2 regions of the Bradyrhizobium sp. 22 genome follow, and region 2 is predicted to be linked to the other one. Evidence: predicted binding sites of a transcription regulator. Region 2 holds the regulator's gene; the other holds the start of a gene.
What was found. Region 2 encodes LexA, which represses DNA repair genes until DNA is damaged. Its sites were predicted from a motif close to TGTTCNNNNTGTGTTCNG; they were not measured.
Positions count from the first base shown of each region.

Region 1: a site for LexA is predicted at 5,326-5,343, ahead of K410_RS0115370 (DUF763 domain-containing protein). Genes of this name have one in related genera too.

Region 1 is NZ_KI519399.1:2,979,628-2,989,355, forward strand. It holds gene K410_RS0115335 (amidohydrolase family protein) at 1-416, opposite strand, end outside; gene K410_RS0115340 (ferredoxin--NADP reductase) at 576-1,349, shown strand; gene K410_RS0115345 (hypothetical protein) at 1,445-1,768, shown strand; gene K410_RS0115350 (cytochrome P450) at 1,859-3,130, shown strand; gene K410_RS0115355 (hypothetical protein) at 3,229-3,414, shown strand; gene K410_RS0115360 (hypothetical protein) at 3,429-3,626, shown strand; gene K410_RS0115365 (hypothetical protein) at 3,694-3,936, shown strand; gene K410_RS0115370 (DUF763 domain-containing protein) at 3,971-5,221, opposite strand; gene K410_RS0115375 (mechanosensitive ion channel family protein) at 5,348-6,487, shown strand; gene K410_RS0115380 (PepSY domain-containing protein) at 6,500-7,423, opposite strand; gene K410_RS39510 (hypothetical protein) at 7,420-7,584, opposite strand; gene K410_RS0115390 (TetR/AcrR family transcriptional regulator) at 7,684-8,394, shown strand; gene K410_RS0115395 (amidohydrolase family protein) at 8,427-9,311, shown strand; gene K410_RS0115400 (PIG-L deacetylase family protein) at 9,363-9,728, shown strand, end outside.
Region 2 is NZ_KI519399.1:3,515,376-3,525,103, reverse strand. It holds gene K410_RS0118045 (bifunctional diguanylate cyclase/phosphodiesterase) at 1-1,520, shown strand, start outside; gene K410_RS0118040 (S41 family peptidase) at 1,628-2,965, opposite strand; gene K410_RS0118035 (alpha-hydroxy acid oxidase) at 3,285-4,418, shown strand; gene K410_RS0118030 (HAD family hydrolase) at 4,454-5,077, shown strand; gene K410_RS0118025 (hypothetical protein) at 5,246-5,452, shown strand; gene K410_RS0118020 (molybdopterin molybdotransferase MoeA) at 5,660-6,871, shown strand; gene lexA (transcriptional repressor LexA) at 7,047-7,748, shown strand; gene K410_RS40395 (hypothetical protein) at 8,299-8,733, shown strand; partial or broken gene K410_RS36955 (ComEC/Rec2 family competence protein) at 8,741-9,728, opposite strand, start outside.

The DNA.
Region 1 (9,728 bases), 540 kb from region 2:
CGCAAGGTCCAGAACGCGCGCTGGGCGAACACCGCCATGGCCTTGAGGCCGACGACGTCGCGGGGACGGCCGGGCATGTGCACCTCGCCGGCGGAGATCATGGTGGTGACGCCGCCATGGAGATAGCTGTCGATCCAGTTGATCTGGTTCTGCCGCGGCGTCCAGTCGCCGGCGACCGGGTGGACGTGGCTGTCGATCAGGCCCGGCGCCACCGTGGTGCCCTGGGCGTCGACAATGGTGGTCGCGCCCTCGATATCGACGTCCTTGAAGCGGCCGATGGCGGTGATCTTGCCGTTCTCGGCGACGATGGTGTCGCCGTCCAGGATCGGCTTTTCCAGGGCGCCGGACAGGATCAGGCCGATATTCCGGATCACGAGCTTGGAGGGTCCGGCGGCCTGGGGGGCGTCATGCGCCATGGAAAGGGCTCCTTATTCCTAACTGCAACGCTTCCGATCTTGGGCAGCCTTGACCGCGGGATCAAGCCGGATTATTCATTAGTACACGAATGATCGTGTACAAACGACGCATAGCTGGACCGCCTCGAAGACCGCAATTGACGCGACAGGGAAGGTGAGATGAGCAATTTCAATCAGGAAAGCGTTTTGAGCGTCCACCACTGGACCGACACGCTGTTCTCTTTCAAGACCACGCGGAGCCCGACCTTCCGCTTCCGCAACGGCGAATTCACCATGATCGGGCTCAAGGTCGGCGAGAAGCCGCTGCTGCGGGCCTACAGCGTCGCCAGCGCCAATTACGAGGACACGCTGGAGTTCTTCTCGATCAAGGTGCCCGACGGCCCGTTGACGTCGCGGCTGCAGCACCTGAAGGAAGGCGACGAGATCATCGTCAGCCGCAAGGCCACCGGCACGCTCGTGATCGACAATCTGGAGGAGGGGCGCAACCTCTACCTCATCGGCACCGGCACGGGCCTTGCGCCGTTCCTGAGCGTGATCAAGGATCCCGAGACCTACGAGCGGTTCCAGAAGGTGGTGCTGCTGCATGGCTGCCGGCACGTCAAGGAGCTCGCCTATGGCGAGATGATCACCCAGACGCTGCCGCAGGACGAGCTGATCGGCGAATACATCCGCGAGCAGCTGATCTATTACCCGACCGTGACCCGCGATCCCTTCCGCAATCGCGGCCGCATCACCGATCTGATCACCTCGGGCAAGCTGTTCAGCGATATCGGTCTGCCGGTGCTGGAAGCCGCCCACGACCGCGTCATGATCTGTGGCAGCCCCGCGCTGGTGGCGGACACCCGCGTGCTCCTGGGCGAGCGCGGCTTCGTCGAGGGCAATCACGGCGAGCCGGCCCAGTTCGTGGTCGAAAAGGCCTTCGCGGAGCGCTAAGCGCGCAGAAAGACCGTATTTTCGCCCTCGGGCGGGCGTTGCGGTGCCGATTCGGCGCTTGATACACTGTGGGAACGAATCAGCGGAGTTCCCACATGGTTGCGGACAGCGACAGCAACATCGCCTGGCACCGGGTTCAGTTGAGGAAGAATCGTGCCGAGTTGAAGGCGCTCGAGACCGCGCGCTTCACGATGGGGGAAATCGCATCGTCGAAGCGGAACGGCCAGACCCAGAAGGCGGTCGCGGAAATCAAGCGCAAGATCGCGCAGTCGGAGCGTGTGATCGCCGATCACGACAAGCGCACGCGCCGTCCGCTCGCAACCGACCTGCAGAGCCTCAGCAATGGCAGTTGGAGCCATTGGGACGCCTACACCCAGCAGCAGCGCAAGACGGGTCAACGTTCGCCGGAACGCGGCTAGACTCGTCTCGTTCCCGAAGGGGAAGGCCCCTTGCGCCGCCCGGGCCGCGCACCATCTGGGTGAGACGCCAGTAATCAGTGCGGTGATCCCATGAATGTGCGCCTCGATTTCACCAGCGAGGCCTTCTTTCGCGATCCGCCCAGGGCCATTGCGACGCTGCGCATGTCCGGGCCCGTGGTTGCGACACGGTTTCCTCTCATCGGCGACGTCTGGATCACCACGACCCATGACGCCACCGCGCAGGTCCTGAAGGACGACGCGATCTTCACGTTGCGAAAGGAAGACGGCGACGTCGCCGGTCTGCGCTGGTGGATGCCGCGCTACGTCCGGACCATCGCCAACAACATGCTGACGATGGACGAGCCGGATCACACCCGGCTGCGCAGCATCGTGGACGAGGCCTTTCGCCGCCGCGCGATCGTCGCGATGGAGCCGCGCATCCGTGCCATCGCCGACGGCCTCGCCGACGAGCTGTTCTCGGCGGGAAGTCCGGCCGATCTGGTTCAGCGCTATGCGCGCATCCTGCCGCTCGCGGTGATCTCGGAATTGCTCGGGTTGCCGTTGGCCGATCGTCCCCGCTTCATCGCCTGGGCCAATACGATGTCCTCGCTGACCAACGTCGTCAGCTTCTTCCGCCTGCTGTTTGCGTTCCGCAAGATGCGTGCCTATCTGGATCGACAATTGCAGGTCGCGCGCGAACATGGCGGCGAGGGCCTGATCGCAGAGCTGGTCCAGGTCGAGCGCGAGGGCGGCCAGATCACGCCGGATGAAATGGTCTCGATGGTCTTTCTGCTGCTTGCGGCGGGGTCGGAGACCACCACACATCTCATCAGCGGCTCCGCTTACGAGCTCCTCAGAAGTCCGGACTTGCGCGATTGGCTGGAGCAGGACTGGAGCCGCATCGGGCTCGCTGTCGAGGAGTTCCTGCGCTTCGTCTCCCCCGTGCAGTTCTCCAAGCCGCGCTATGTCCGGCGGGATGTCGTGGTCGAAGGCGTACGTCTGAGCAAGGGCGATCGGGTCATGGTGATGCTCGCCGCCGCGAACATGGATCCGGCGATGCATGACCGTCCGGAGCGGCTCGATCTCGAGCGCAAGCCGAATCGTCATCTCTCGTTCGGAACGGGAATCCATTTCTGCCTCGGCCATCAGCTCGCGCGCATCGAGGCGGCCTGTGCGCTGGAAGCGCTGTTCGTGCGCTGGCCGAAACTCGGCTTGGCCGTCGATCCCGCAGAGGTGCACTGGCGCAAGCGGCCGGGCTTGCGCGCGATCGCGAGGCTTCCGGTCACGGCCGAGGGCCGGGGAACACGGATGACTGCGTGCAGCGAAGCAAGCATCGATCGTTCCCTTACCGCGGCGAGCTGACGCAAGTGTCCCTTCGGAGAATCTTTGTCACACATCGTCCAGGAACGGTGTGCCGCTCGTCCTGTTGTCCCCTCGCACGTTCGAACGGGAGACAGATCATGACCAGCAAGATGCCACCTGTTCCGCCGGAAAATCAGAGTCGCAAGGGAACCAGCGACAGCAAGCAAATGTCCGCTGATCAGACGCCGCATGGCCAGCAGCGCGCGGAAAATCCGGACCAGCAGGGACAGCAGGGCAACATCAAGCAGAACACGACCAACCAGGGATATCAGCAAGATCGTTGAGGAGGGCGACATCCATGTCGACATCCACCAAGACCCCGAACAGCATCCGCCAAGGCGGACCCGGCGCCTCACACGAGAACGCCAAGGCGCCGCTGGAGGTGAAGAAGCCGCCCGCCGACAATTCGCAACGCAATCATAGCCGCGTCTCGGGCGGTGGAGGCGAGCGCGACTCCCATCACACGCACGACGAGGCGGGCAAGGGCGGCAGGTGACGCTGCAAGTTCCGATGCAGAGCTCGTCACGGAAACACGAAGAAGATCACTGCAAGAGGAGAAACCGATGCCAGGAGGGCATGGCAGCAAGACGCATTTCAGATCCGGCATGCACGGCAAGGGCGACGGCACCGGCGGCATGACCGAAATCCCCAAGGAGATGATCGGCGACAACATGGTCCTGTCCAACCGCGACAAGAAGCAGCATTCGGACATCCGCGGCATGGACGGCAAGACCATCCAGACCGAACAATATCAGGACCACGCCGCCAACCGGCTCGACGAGAAGCCGGAGACCGACGAGACCTAACAGCGTTCCTCCCGACCAACTTGCGGACCGGTGTTCAACCGGTCCGCTTTTTTGTGAGCGCGAGGTCGCGTTCCCAGCCGAACACGGAGCGGCCGTCGAGATCGGGCGAGGCGGCGCGCTCATTGGCGATGTAGGCCTCCACCGAAGGTCCCCGGGCAGTCCGCTCCAGCCGCCGGGCCTGATCGTCGAGCCGTTTCATCGCCTGCATCTCTTCCTCACGCCCGAGCTTGGCGCTCTGGATCGCGCCCTTCAGCACGCGGATGGTCTCGTCATAGACCTTGATCGGGACGGGATAGGGATGCCGGTCCTTGCCGCCATGGGCGAGCGAGAAACGCGCCGGGTCCGCGAAGCGATAGGGCGCGCCGTGCACGACCTCCGCGACCATCGCCAGCGAGCGCACGGTGCGGGCGCCGACGCCGGGCGTCAGCAGCAATTCGGGAAAGTCGGCCGGGCCGCGCTCGGCCGCGGCGGCCAGCGTGCCGTGCAGGCGGCGCGCAAATACGTCCTTCGGACGCACGTCGTGGTGCGCGGGCATGATCAGATGCGGCAGCATGGGCTGAGCCGGCTCGGACGCAGTCCCGACCAGACGTTCGAATTCGGAGACGATGCGATCGGGACCGAGATCATCCAGGAGATCGAGCTGCGCGGTGCGTGAGACGTCGGCGCGATGGTCGGTGAGATTGACGATCTCGCCCTGTTGCGGCCCGTCGATCGCGCTATGCGGCGCATCGACGAAGCTCTTCAGCGCCTCGGAATGCCAGTGATAGCGGCGGGCCTGGCGCTTGTCGCCGTTCATGCCCTGCTGCACCACCGTCCATTTGCCGTCGGCGGTGACGAAGAAGCCGTGGAGATAGAGGTCGAAGCCGTCCTGCACGGCCGCGCTGTCGACCTTCGCCACCAGGCGGCTGGCGCGAGTCAGCTCTGCGCCGTCGAAGCCGACGCGCTCGCCGAGTTGCATCAGCTCGTCCGGTGTCTTGCGCGAATGCTGGCCCCGGCCGCCGCAGACATAGATCCCGAGCTCGTCCTGAAGCGGGCCCAGCCCGCGCTTCAACGCGCCGATCACCGACGTCGTGATGCCGGAGGAGTGCCAGTCCATTCCCATCACGGCGCCGAACGACTGGAACCAGAACGGATGGGACAGCCGCTGCAAAAATGCATCGCGGCCGTAATGATGCACGATCGCCTGCGTGACGATCGACCCGAGCGAGGCCATGCGGCTCGCCAGCCAGGGCGGAACCCGTCCGGTATGCAGGGGAAGATCGGCGCTGCCGCTACGTCGAGTCATGAGCCCCCAAATTAGCCCAGTTCGGCGACACTTGCACCTATGGGATGCTGCGTTGCACAGGGCGGGGGAGCGAAGCCGGCTGAGAGGCGTTGAGCCGGCTGTCGCGGAGCAAATTGGGAAATGGCGATGCATTGGCAGGCTGTGATGGCCGACATCGACGGAATGCTCGGCTGGATACCGTCATGGTTCATCGGTCTCAGCCTCGTTGCGGCAGCAATCCTCCTTGCGCTGTCGTTCTACCGGATCGCCAAATGGCTGCTTAACCGGGCCTTTGGAACCCGCCTGCCGCTGCTGAGCGTGTTCATCGAGCGGACGTCCGGCCCGGCTCAGCTGGCGCTGTGTCTGGCGGCCGTCGCCCTGGTCCTGCCGCTCGCGCCGCTCGACGACACGATCCGTACGCCGATGATGCGCCTGTTCGTCGTCGCCGTCATCGCACTGATCGGCTGGATCTCGATCAGGATCGTCGATATGAGCGCGGCGCGCTATCTGCAGAATTTCCGCGATGTCACCGAAAATTTCGTCGCGCGCAAGCACGTCACGCAGGTCCGCGTGTTCAAGCGCGTCACCGACACCATCATCGTCATCATCACGGTGTCGACCGCGCTGATGACGTTCGATTCGGTCCGGCAATACGGCGTCAGCCTGTTTGCCTCGGCAGGCGCCGCCGGCATCATCGTCGGCCTTGCGGCGCGGCCGCTGCTGAGCAACCTGATCGCGGGCTTGCAGATCGCGATCACCCAGCCGATCCGTATCGAGGACGCGGTGATCATCGAGAACGAGTGGGGCTGGGTCGAGGATATCGCCGCGACCTATGTCGTGATCCGGCTGTGGGACTGGCGCCGCATGGTGGTGCCGCTGTCCTATTTCATCGAGAAGCCGTTCCAGAACTGGACCCGCGACACCGCATCCCTGATCGGTGTGATCGCGCTTCATGTCGATTATCGCGCCGACGTTCCGCGCATTCGGCGCTGGCTGGAGGAGGCGGTGAAGCAGTCCAAGCTCTGGGATGGGGCCGTCGTCAATCTTCAGGTGATCGATGCGGACGCGCGCACCATCGAGCTGCGCGCGCTGGTCAGCGCGCGAAACGCGCCGCAATCCTGGGATCTGCGCTGCGAGATGCGAGAGAAGATGATCGCCTTCATCCGTGACGAGATGCCGGAAGCGCTGCCGCGCGATCGCGCGATCCTGATCCCCTCGGCCGACAACGATGGCGATCTCTTCCAGCGCGTCGCACCGGAGAAGATGCGGGCGGGCGCACGCAATTGACTCTCCGCGCGATCAGCTAGCGCCGACCATTGCCGCGTCGGTCGGCCCCTCCGCGCGCGGTCGCCGCTTGCGCAACGTTCGCCGCGCCCAGATCAGCAGGCCGGTCGACAGCAGGATCAGCAGCGCGATCGACGTCACGACATTGAGCGGCGTGGCGATCAGGGCCGACCAGTTTCCCTCGTGGATCAGGCGCGGCCAGTTGCGCGGCAGGGGGGTGGCCCCGGACGACGTGACGGCATAGGCGCGCAACTCGCCGCCGTCATAAAGTCTTGCCATCGTGCGGCCGCCGCGCGTGCCGATCGAGACCAGATGCGACAGCTCATGCGAGGCTGCAACCATGCGGATCGCGTCCGGCAGGGCGAGAGGGCGGTCGGTTGCGGCCGGAGCAGTTCCACTCTGGAATGTCAGGCCGAACGCCATGCACAGACCGGTCAGCGGACTGAGCAGGATCAGCGGCAGCGTGAACCAGGCGGTTGCCTTGTGCCATCCCGACAGCGTGTTGCGCAGCCGCGGCAATCCCATGACGATGCCGAGCAGCATGATGATCACGATGGCCAGCGTGGATGCCGTCACCAGCCAGGCCTGGCCGATGAGGCGTTCGTGCGTGAACCGGGCCCAGAGCAAGACATTCGACAGGGTCGAACCCGCCGAGGCGGCTTCGCCGGTTGCAAGATCGATCGCCGGCACGTTGGTGCCCCGGAGCGTGATGCTGCGGCTGCCCGCGTCGATGGAGAGGCCTCGCGCCTTGCCATCGGGATCGTATCGCTCCACCACCTCGATGATACGGTCGGCCTCGATCGCGGCACCGCTCATGATAGTCGTTTGCACGAGAGGCTCGATCGACAGAATCAGGCCGGTGACGATGATCGCGAGCAAGGGAAGAGCGAAGACCAAAGTGATCCAGCGATGCAGCCTCAACAATGCGGGTTTACTCATTCGTCGTCCTCGGTGCCTTCCAGACAGTGCTCGCGCAGCGCCGTGCAAAACACAAATGACGCTTTGTCCATGCTGTTGCGTTGACGCGCAGCAACCGGGCTCAGAATTCGCGGCGAAATATGCCGTCGCCAGCCGATCGGTTCGGCAAGCGGATTCGACATGCCTAGGAGAGGCTTGTCCGGCTCCTTCCGAGCCGTCCTCGCAGGCCGCCGCGGTTTTTGTTGACGAGACCTGATCTTTTGTACGATAGTACAAATCACATGGTCCGCAAGCCCACCAGCAAGGAAACGGCCCGCAAGCCGAATATGCGCGAGGCAATCCTCGCCGCGGCCGAGGAGCTGTTCGCCACCAACGGCTTCAATGCCGTCTCGGTGCGCGATATCGCGCACGCGGCCGGGGCCAATCCCGGCAGTGTGACCTATCATTTCAAGACCAAGGACGGGCTGCTGCTGGAGATCTATCGGCGCCATTGCGGGCCGATGAACCTGCGCCGTTCGGAGCTGCTCGCGGCCGCCCGGCGCGTGCGCGATCTGCAGGACCGGCTGGAGGCGATCGTGCGCGCCTATGTGGTGCCGGCATTCACCTCGGGCAGCGATCTCGCCGGCGGCGGGGCGCGCTTCACGCGGCTGCGCGCTGTGATGTCGGCGGAAGGCAACGAGGTCACGCGAAAGATCATCGCGCAGACTTTTGACGATACCAGCCACGCCTTCATCGATGCGGTCCACGAAAGCCTGCCGCATATTCCGCGCACCGACATCGTCTGGCGCAGCCATTTCCTGCTCGGCGCGCTCTATTATTCACTGGTGACGCCGGACCGCGTTTCGCGCCTGTCGCGCGGCGAGGCCGACGGCGGCGATGCCGCCACTGCCATCGAGCAATTGGTGCAGGCGACGGTTGCCTCGTTCCAGGCGCCGCCGCTCGATCATGCCGCGCCGGCGCGGCGCCGGCCGGTCGTCAGCAGCAAGACTTGAAACAAGCGGTCTCGCTTCGGCGGGCTCACCTGATGACGATGATGTACACGCCGACCATTCCGCCGCCCGATCCGAACACGCGCACGCCGAAGTTCAAGCTGCCGAAGCTGGCTTGCGACGCGCATTGCCACATCTTCGGGCCCGGCGCGAAATATCCTTATGCGTCGGATCGGTCCTACACGCCGCCGGACGCGCCGCTGGAGGATTTTCGCGTGCTGCATGCCAAGCTCGGTGTCGAGCGCGCGGTCATCGTCAATGCCAGCGTGCACGGCACTGACAATACGGTCGCGCTCGATGCGATCGCTGCGAGCAACGGTGCCTATCGCGCGGTCGCCAATATCGACGACACCATCACCGAGCGCGGGCTTCACGTGCTGCACGAGGGCGGCTTTCGCGGCTGCCGCTTCAATTTCGTCCGCCATCTCGGCGGCGTGCCCGATAAGGGCGTGTTCGACCGCGTCATTGCCATGGTCGCGCCGCTCGGCTGGCACATCGACCTGCATTTCGACGCGATCGACCTGCCGGATTATGCCGATATGCTGGCAAGGCTGCCGCTGAGTTACACGATCGACCATATGGGGCGGGTGAAGGCCGCCGAGGGGCTCGACCAGCTTCCGTTCAGGATCCTGATCGAGCTGATGCAGCGTGACGAGAAATGCTGGGTCAAGATCTGCGGCTCCGAGCGGGTGTCCTCGGCCGGTCCGCCGTTTACCGATGCGGTACCGTTCGCACGAAAGATCGTCGAGACCGCGCCCGATCGCGTCATCTGGGGCACGGACTGGCCGCATCCCAACGTCAAGGCGATGCCGAACGACGGAGACCTCGTCGATCTGATCCCGCTGTTCGCGCCGGAGCCGGAGTTTCAACAGAAGATCCTCGTCGACAATCCCGCGCGCCTGTTCGGGTTCGACCGATGACCGGGCGCCGATCAATTTGATGCCTACAAACGAAAGAAGGGAGTTCGTCCCATGAAGACAGGTCTCGTGGTCACCGCCCATCCCGGCGATTTCGTCTGGCGCGCCGGCGGCGCTATCGCGCTGCATGCGAAGAAGGGCTATCGCATGAAGATCGTCTGCCTGTCCTTTGGCGAGCGCGGCGAGAGCCAGTTCGCCTGGAAGGAGAAGGGCGCGACGCTGGAATCGGTCAAAGCGGGGCGCAAGGACGAGGCGGAGCGCGCGGCGAAGCTGCTGGGCGCCGAGATCGAGTTCTTCGACTGCGGCGACTATCCACTGAAGCTCACCGAGGCGCACTTCGACCGCATGGTCGACATCTACCGCGAGCTCAATCCGAGCTTCGTGCTGACGCATGCGTTGGAAGATCCGTACAATTTCGAT
Region 2 (9,728 bases):
CGGGCGACGTCGGCGCCTACGTCGCACGCGTGCTGAAGGACATCCACACGCGCAACTCCATGGTGGTCGAGACCTCCGACGGCCGCTCGATCCACATCCTCAACGAGCCGCTCGCGGACGGCGGCTGGGTGGCGACCCATGAGGACATCACCGAGCGCCGCCGCATCGAGGAGCGCATCACGCACCTCGCCCTTTACGACGCGCTGACCGATTTGCCCAACCGCGCCATGTTCCACGAGCATCTGCGCAACGAGCTGGCCGCGGCCGGCAATGGCGAAGAGATCGCGGTGCACTATATCGACATCGACGAGTTCAAGGGCGTCAACGACGCACTCGGCCACCTCGTCGGCGACGAATTGTTGAAATCGGTTGCCGCAAGCCTGCGCCGCTGTGCGGGCCCGGCGGATTTCGTGGCGCGGCTCGGCGGCGACGAATTCGCCGTGGTCCAGAGCGCGGTGGCCTCACGAGACCAGGTCGACGAACTCGTCGCGCGGGTGTTCGCGGCCATCCGCACGCCGTTCGACTGCATGGGCCATCATCTCACCACCGACGCCAGCATCGGCATCGCGCTCGCGCCGGAACACGGCACGGTGCTCGACCAGATCCTCAAGAATGCGGACATGGCGATGTACGCCGCCAAGTCCGCCGGACGCCGCACCTATCGCTTCTTCGAGCCGGAGATGGATGCCAAGGTGCGCGAGCGCCGGCAGCTCGAAGGCGACCTGCGCCACGCCATCGCCCAAGGAGGCCGCGAAGGAGGCCTCGAAGTCTATTACCAGCCCTGCCTCAGCCTGAAGGACGACCGCATCACCGGCTGCGAGGCCCTGGTGCGCTGGCGCCATCCCGAGCGCGGCATGGTCTCGCCGGCGGAGTTCATCCCGATCGCCGAAGATACCGGCCTGATCAACGAGATCGGCGAATGGGTGCTGGCGACGGCCTGCCGGGACGCCGTGAGCTGGCCCGACGACATCCGCCTCGCGGTCAACGTCTCGCCGGTGCAATTCAAGAGCGGCACCCTGGCCCTGAAGATCATGGCGGCGCTCGCCGCCTCGAACCTGCCGGCGAGCCGGCTCGAGCTCGAGATCACCGAGGCGGTCCTGATCCGCGACGACGATGCCGCGCTCGCGATCCTGCACCAGCTCCGCGCCATCGGCGTCCGCATCGCGCTCGACGATTTCGGCACCGGTTACTCGTCGCTGAGCTACCTGCACCGCTTCCCGTTCGACAAGATCAAGATCGACCGCTGCTTCGTCGAGGACATCGCCCGCCCCGATGGCTCCGCCAGCATCGTCCAGGCCGTCGTCAACCTGGCGGCCGCGCGCCGCATGACCACCACGGCCGAGGGCGTCGAGACCGAGGAGCAGCAGCGCCTGCTGCGTGCGCTCGGCTGCTCCGAGATGCAGGGCTATCTGTTCAGCGCCGCCAGGCCCGCCGACAAGATGCTGGAGCTGTTCGCGCTGCATCGCAGCCGGCTGGCCCAGCGCGAAGGCAGCGGCAGCCGCCGCCGCGGGACGGGTTAGCGCCGATGCAGCCCTGCAGCCTACCGGTCACCGAGACCGCCCAAACGAAATCGCCCGGAAGTGCCGATGCACTCCCGGGCGATATCAAGCTCTGAAAGTCGCAAAACCTAGTTCGGCACCGCGCCCTTCGATGCGCGTTTCGCCGCAACCGCGTTCGCGGTGACGCCGTGCAGGAAGTCGTAGGCCGCGTGCAGCGCCTTGTCGTCCTTCTCTTCCGGCGGAACGTAAGACTGTGACCCCGTCTGCTCGCCACCCTCGCCGGCCGACAGATGTCCGCGCATCTGGGACTCCGCCATGGTGTCCATGCGGCCCTTCAGCTCGGGCGGCACGTCCTGCAGAATCTCGATGTCGGGGGCGATACCCTGGGCCTGGATCGAGCGGCCCGACGGCGTGTAATAGCGCGCCGTCGTCAGCGCCAGCGCGCCATTGCCGGACCCGAGCGGAATGATCGTCTGCACCGAGCCCTTTCCGAACGAGCGCGTGCCGATGATCGTGGCGCGCTTGTGGTCATGCAGGGCGCCGGCCACGATCTCCGAGGCCGAGGCCGAGCCGCCATTGATCAGCACCACCAGCGGCTTGCCCTTGGTGAGGTCGCCGCCATGGGCGGTGAAGCGCTGCGTCTCCTCCGGACTGCGGCCGCGGGTCGAAACGACCTCGCCGCGTTGCAGGAACGCGCTCGACACCGACACCGCCTGGTCGAGCAGACCGCCCGGATTGTTGCGCAGGTCCACGACGTAGCCAGTGAGCTTCTCCGGCGACACCTGCTTGGAGATCGACGCGATCGCCTTCTTCAGGCCGTCGGTGGTCTGCTCGTTGAACGAGGTGATGCGGATATAACCGATGTCGCCGTTCTCGACCCGGAAGCGCACCGGGCGCACATGGATGATCTCGCGCGTGATCGCCACTTCGAGCGGCGCGTCCGCGCCCTTGCGCATGATGGTGAGCTTGGTCTTGGTATCGACCGGGCCCTTCATCTTGTTGACGGCCTGCTCGAGCGTCATGCCCTGCACCGCCTCGCCGTCGATCTTGCTGATGAGGTCACCGGACATCAGGCCGGCCTTCGAGGCGGGCGTATCGTCGATCGGCGAGACCACCTTGACGAGGCCGTCTTCCATCGTGACCTCGATGCCGAGGCCGCCGAACTCGCCGGAGGTGGTCTCCTGCATCTCGGTCCAGGCCTTTGCATTCATGTAGCGCGAATGCGGATCGAGCGAGGTCACCATGCCGGTGATCGCGCCCTCGATCAGCTTGGCATTGTCGGGCTTCTCGACATAGCTCGCCTTCACGCGCTCGAACACCGAGCCGAACAAATTGAGCTGGGAATAGGCGTCGTCCGCGCTCGCCGCCGCCCGTGCCGCCCAGACACCGCCGTGCGGACTGGCCACAAGAAGGGTGAGACACGCTCCGGTGAGCGCGCCCAGAGGGAACAGCAGGGATTTCCGCATGGATGGGCTTGCCTTCTTGCTTGGCGGTTCGCTTCGAACTTGTCTCGTGAGACATGGGAGACGCCATGCAATTGGCGATCCAGCCCGCTTCTCACAATACCATTCTGGTTTCTTCAAGGCCGGGATACCACGCCGACGGGTACGCCGCAGAAATCGCTTCGCCCGGACCTAAACTTTTGGCAACGTTGCGGGACTGGCCTACCTGCAAGCGGAATCGTAGGCCGGTCCGCGCCTCGCAGCCATGCAAATCTAGGATAGTTTTGCAGGGCTGGACGGGTTAGGCGATGAGATAAGGGTTCAAATTCTCGGGAGGATAACAATGAACGAAGCACCCGGCATCCGGGCAGAACGGAACGTCGAACTCGGCGCCAGCAACGAGCCGTTCCAGAACCTGCACGAATTCATCCGGAAAGCGCGGGCCAACCTCAACCAGAACGCCTGGGATTACATCGTCGGCGCCGCCGAGACCGAGACCACGATGCGCCGCAACCGCATGGCGCTGGACGAGATCGCCTTTCGCCCCCGCGTGCTGCGCGACGTCCGCAAGGTGGATGGCTCGGTTCAGCAGTTCGGCCGCAGGATGCGCCTGCCGGTGGTGCTCGCGCCCGTCGGAGCGCTCGAAATCTTCGATCCGAATGGTGCGGCGAGCGTCGCGCGCGGTGCCGGCACCTTCGGTGCGGCGCACATGCTGAGCTCGGTGTCCGAGCCCGGCCTGGAGAAGACCGCCGAGGCGGCGCCCGATGCGCTCCGGCTGTACCAGCTTTATGTCCGCGGCGACGATGCTTTCGTCGCCGATGTCGTCAGCCGGAGCGAGAAGAACGGCTACGCCGCGTTCTGCCTGACCGTGGACACCGCCCATTACAGCCGTCGCGAACGTGACATCGCCAAGCGCTATGTTCGCGAGAGCCGCCTGCGCGCCACCGGTGGCGATTACCAGAAGGGGCTGGAGTGGCGGACCGTGAAGATGATCAAGGACAGGTACAAGATCCCGCTGATCCTGAAGGGCATCGCCACCGCCGAGGACGCCCTGATCGCGGTCGATCACGGCGTCGAATGGATCTACGTCTCCAACCATGGCGGCCGCCAGCTCGACCACGGCCGCGGTGCCATGCACGTGCTGCCCGAGATCGTCGAGGCCGTGAAGGGCCGCGCCAAGATCATGGTCGACGGCGGCATCTGTCGCGGCACCGACATCGTCAAGGCGATTGCGGCAGGCGCAGATCTCGTCGGCATCGGCCGGCTGCAATGCTGGGCGCTGGCGGCCTCAGGCGAAGCCGGCATCACGCGGATGCTGGAGCTGTTGGAAGACGAGGTGCTGCGCTGCCTCGGCCTGTTGGGCGCCACATCGTTTGCCGAGATCGACAAATCCTGCCTGCATCCGGCGACCGCCACCAACGCGCCGAGCGTGGTCAGCGCGTTCCCGCTGTTCGACCACGAGCCTTATCGGTACTGACCTGCGGACTCCGACGCTGAGGTGAAAAGGACGCCATGACATCGCTCTCTCCCGGCAGCGCGGATGCGCTTCTGTTCGATCTCGGGCGCGTGGTCCTCGACATCGACTTCTCCAAGGCGATCGCCTGCTGGGCGGGGCACGCCGGCTGCCAACCCGAAAGCATCCTCGCGCGCTATGTGCGCGACGAGGCCTACCGGCTGCACGAGGTCGGCAAGATCAGCGACGCCGACTATTTCGCCTCGTTACGCGCTTCACTGGGGATCGGCATCTCGGACGCCCAGTTCCTGGAGGGCTGGAACGCGATCTTCGCCGGCGAGATGCCTGAGATCGCCGAGCTGTTGCCGCGTGCGGCAAAGCAGGTGCCGCTCTACGCCTTCTCCAACACCAATCGGCCGCATGTCGATTACTTCTCGAAGGAATATGCCGGTCTGCTCGGCCATTTCCGCGAGCTGTACCTGTCATCCAGCATCGGCCTGCGCAAACCGGACGCAGACGCTTTCGACCATGTCGTCGCGGCGATCGGCGTGCCGGCCGAGCGCATCGTGTTCTTCGACGATCTCGAAGAGAACATCGAGGGCGCGCGGGCGCGCGGATTGACGGCCGTGCACGTGACATCGCCGCGCGACGTCGGGAACGCATTGAAGGCGTTGGGCATTTGACCCCGGCCCGTCGCTAGAAGCAGCCCAATTGCAAGCCGCGTTCGGAACCAAATTTACAAAAACTGTGGAACCTGATCCCTTTGTGCATTTTTATACGGAGTTCCCGGAACGGAATACCACCCTTCGGACTCATGAGTCTGTTGGGACTTCTACATCGGACTGATCGACGTGCTGGGCAAAACCTATCTCACCAAGCAAGCTTCTCTGCTGCTTGAATTCGCAAAAAACACCTCGGATTCCGAGCTTTCCGCCAAGCTGATCAGCAAGGCTGCGGACCTGAAATCGCAGGCCGATCCGCTCCCCGACAGGGACCAGGGCCCCAAACCTCCCGACGTCGCATGGGACGTCAGTCCGGACGATCCGACGGCACCTTGATCACATCACCGGGTGGCGCTGGCCAGCTCAGTGTCGGCCAGGCTCATGCCGGCGTTTCGCCTTTAGAATCACGTGTGCGGACTTGCACTTGCTCGATCACGGAGAGCACGCAGGATAGATCATCCTGCGTGCTGCTTTGCCTCGCGTCTGCAGTCAGCTAGAACTCTCGCCGCCCTATTGAACGATGTGCGAGCAGGAGTTTCGCCCGTGGCCCTGATGCCGGTTTCCGACGCCCTTGCTGCGGTGCTGGCAGGTGCAGAGCCGCTGCCTGAACAGATGGTTTCGCTCGACGAGGCCTATCACCGCGTGCTCGCGCATGACGTCGCGGCGCGCCGCACGCAGCCGCCGCAGGCGATGTCGGCGATGGACGGCTACGCCGTGCGCGCGGCCGATGCGGCAACGGTCGATTCCCGGCTGACGGTGATTGGCGAGATCGCAGCCGGCCGTCCTTTCGCGAGAGCAGTTGGCGCCGGCGAAGCCGTGCGGATCTTTACCGGCGGCGTCATCCCGGACGGAGCGGACGCGGTCGTGATCCAGGAGGACACTGTCGCGGACGGCAACAGCGTCACCATCAAGGAAGCCGCGATCGCCGGACGGCACGTCCGCCCGGCCGGGGTCGATTTCCGCGAGGGTGACGTGCTCCTGCGCAAGGGAACCCGCCTGACGGAGCGCGATCTCGCGCTTGCCGCGGCGATGAATCACCCGGATCTCGCCGTCTGCCGCCGTCCCAAGGTTGCGATCCTCGCCACCGGCGACGAACTGGTGAGGCCGGGCACCACGCCCGGGCACGGCCAGATCGTCTATTCCAACGGCTACGCCCTGCATGCGCTCGCCCGCAGCGAGGGCGCCGAGACCATCGACCTCGGTGTCGCCGCCGACACGCTGGAGGCCACCTCCGCCGGAATCCGCCGCGCCCGCGAGAGCGGTGCTGACATCCTGGTCACGACCGGCGGCGCGTCGGTCGGCGACCATGATCTGGTCCAGCAGGCGCTGCGGGGCGAAGGCATCTCGATGGCGTTCTGGAAGATCGCGATCCGGCCCGGCAAGCCGATGATGCACGGACGGCTCGGCGCAATGCGCGTGATCGGCCTGCCCGGCAATCCCGTGTCGTCCTACGTGTGCGCGTTCCTGTTCATGGTGCCGTTGATTCGCGCCTTGTCGGGCCGTTCAGTGATTCATCATCGCCGCGAGCGCGCCGTGCTGGGCAAGGATCTCGGCGCCAACGACCAGCGCGAGGATTACCTGCGCGCGCGCCTGGAACTGCGCGACGACGGTGCGCAAGTCGCCGTTCCCGTCAGCCATCAGGATTCCTCTCTGCTTGCGAATCTTGCTGCGGCACAGGTACTTCTCGTGCGCGCACCGTTCGCGCCGAAGGCCGAGGCCGGCAGCCCTTGCGAGGTGCTGCGGCTCCCCGTCTGAGTGCACGGCCACACACATTCCGCGAGCTCGCCGCCGTTCACGGTAAATTAAGCAGTTGCGGAACATGTATCGAACATATAGTGTCCGTTCATGATTTGTTTCGAGCATGTAGCGGCTTATCGCTGAACTCATCGTCTCGGAATCGAACGACATCAACCGGGGGACTTTGGTCGAGATGTTAACGCGCAAACAATACGAGCTTCTGAGGTTCATCAGCGAACGTTTGAAGGAAAGCGGTGTGCCGCCCTCCTTCGACGAGATGAAGGATGCGCTCGACCTGCGCTCGAAGTCGGGCATCCACCGCCTGATCACCGCGCTCGAGGAGCGCGGCTTCATCCGCCGCCTGCCCAACCGCGCACGCGCCATCGAAGTGATTAAGCTGCCGGAGCTCCAGGCTGCCGCCGGCGCCCGTCGCGGCTTCACGCCGAGCGTCATCGAGGGCAATCTCGGCAAGGTCCGCGCCAGCTCCAGCCCCTCCATGGACGAGGGCGAGCGGCCCGTTGCGGTGCCCGTGATGGGCCGTATCGCGGCCGGCACGCCGATCGAGGCGTTGCAGACCCGCAGCCACACCATCAGCGTCCCGCCCGACATGCTCGGCACGGGCGAGCACTATGCGCTCGAAGTGCGCGGCGATTCCATGGTGGAGGCCGGTATCCTCGACGGCGACATGGCGCTGATCCAGCGCAACGAGAGCGCCGATACCGGCGACATCGTGGTGGCGCTGATCGACGACGAGGAGGCCACGCTCAAGCGTTTCCGCCGCCGCGGGGCCTCGATCGCACTCGAGCCGGCCAATGCCGCTTATGAGGTGCGCATCCTGCCGCCGAACCGCGTGAAGATTCAGGGCAAGCTGATCGGGCTTTACCGGAAGTACTGATACCCGGAGCTTCAAGCGCCGCGCGCGCTTTCGATCGGCACCGTCGATCCAAGATTGGAGCGAACGCTTGGTCCGCTCCGGCTGGATGGTCCCTCTGGTTCTGCGCTGACCGTCCGGCTCCTCTTCCGCGCGACATCCGGTTCGCAAGCGCAGGCGCGCGGCCATTTCGCTCCGCCGCCAGAGTGCAGGGCAATCGCATTTGAATTTTGCAGAGGTCGTCATGCCCGGGCTTGTCCCGGGCATCCACGTTCATTGTGCTGCGTGGAAGGCGTGGATGGCCGGGACAAGCCCGGCCATGACGCTGCGGAGGCAGCTGGTGACCATCGCCACATGCGATAGCCCTGCGCGTGCCGGCAGTGCTGATACGCCGGCCAAATGCAAGGATGCGATGTTTGTTCCTATCGAATCCGGGAAAGATAATGTGATCGCGCGCTGCGGACGCGAGCCGCAGATTTGCCCATAACCAAGCAGAGCGTTGCAGGCTTCCACTCTGATTGAGGCCTGCGCCTCGACGAGACGCGGGTCGCCATCTTCGCATGAGGAGCACCCGATGTGTGACTACAGCCTGCATGCCGTCGCGACGCGTCCCGCTGAGGTCGGAGAGACGATCGTCACGACAACCTTCCGCGGCACCTCGACGCGCGGCTTCGCCTCCGAAGCCGATCTGTCCGTTGCGGTCTGCCTGCTGCCGGGGACGGAGCTCGCCTTCGCCGACAACGTCCGTTACGACAACCGCTGGATCTGGACGCGCACCGTCAACTCCCGCGTCGGCAAGTTCGGCAAGATCGATCCGCACATTCCCGATCGCCATCACGACGCGATCGAATTTCCTGACGGCAAATACGTGCTGGTGACGCAGCTGGTCGAAGGCCAGCGCGCAACCGTGCTGCAGCTGCCGGTGACGCAGCCGGTCGGCGAGCGCGAGCACAAGCCTGAGATCATCGCCGACAGTCGAGCGGCGGTCACGCGCCAACCGATCGGCTGATCAAAGCTCAGTCCTCGGCCTGAAGATCGGCCTCCGACGGCGTAGCGTCGCGGACGCGCGGAGCCGGCCTCGGCATGAGGGCTCCTTCGAAATCTCCCTCGCCGGCGGCCGCCGGCGACCAGGGGCGGTCTGCACCTCTCGCCTTGACCGCCTGAACCGCAAATCCGTCGCCATGCCGTGTCAGCGCCAGCGCGCCCTGGCGCGCGAGCCGCTGCCGATCCACCACCATCGCCGCGCAATCGGGCGGCGCGGGCCGCGCCGTCACCACCAGCGCGGCGCGGCTGCAATCGTCCGCCAGCGCATCGATCCGCGAGGCCAGCGCGACCAGGCGTCCGTCGGCGAGCGGTGTCACGCAGCCGGATTCGTCGCACGACACTCCCTCGGCCAACGCGCTGCTGCCGGCATCGCGCGGATCGGCGTCGGCCGCCAGCCACTCCTTCAGCAGGAAACCGTCCTTGCCCGCCCTGATCAGGTGCAGACGCCCATCCCTGCCCCGCACCGCGACGCTGGCGCCGTCCCCGGCAATCAGGACATCAGGCTGCCGCGCGGACAGGCCCCAGGCGATGGAAGCCAGCAGCACCACGGCACCGCACCAGCGCAGGGGCGTGCGCAACAGGCCCATCAGGATGATGCCGAGGCTCGCGGCGATCAGCGGCGCGATGCCGAACGCCGGAATGCGGCCGACCGCGCCCGGCAGCGCCGCCACCCAGCGCGAGACCGCGACCATCCAGTCGATACCCAGTCCCATCAACCACCAGAACACGCCATCGAGCCCGAACGGCGCTGCGAGCAATCCCAACAGCCCCGCCGGCATCACCAGCACTGAGACCACCGGCATCGCCCCGAGATTGGCGAGCACGCCATAGGGCGTGACGCGATGGAAGTGGAAGGCGGCATAGGGCGTGGTCGCAAGCCCCGCGATCAGCGAGGCCAGGAACAGCATCGCGATCTCGCGGCCGCCCCACAGCGCCACGCGTGCGGTCGCCGAATGATCG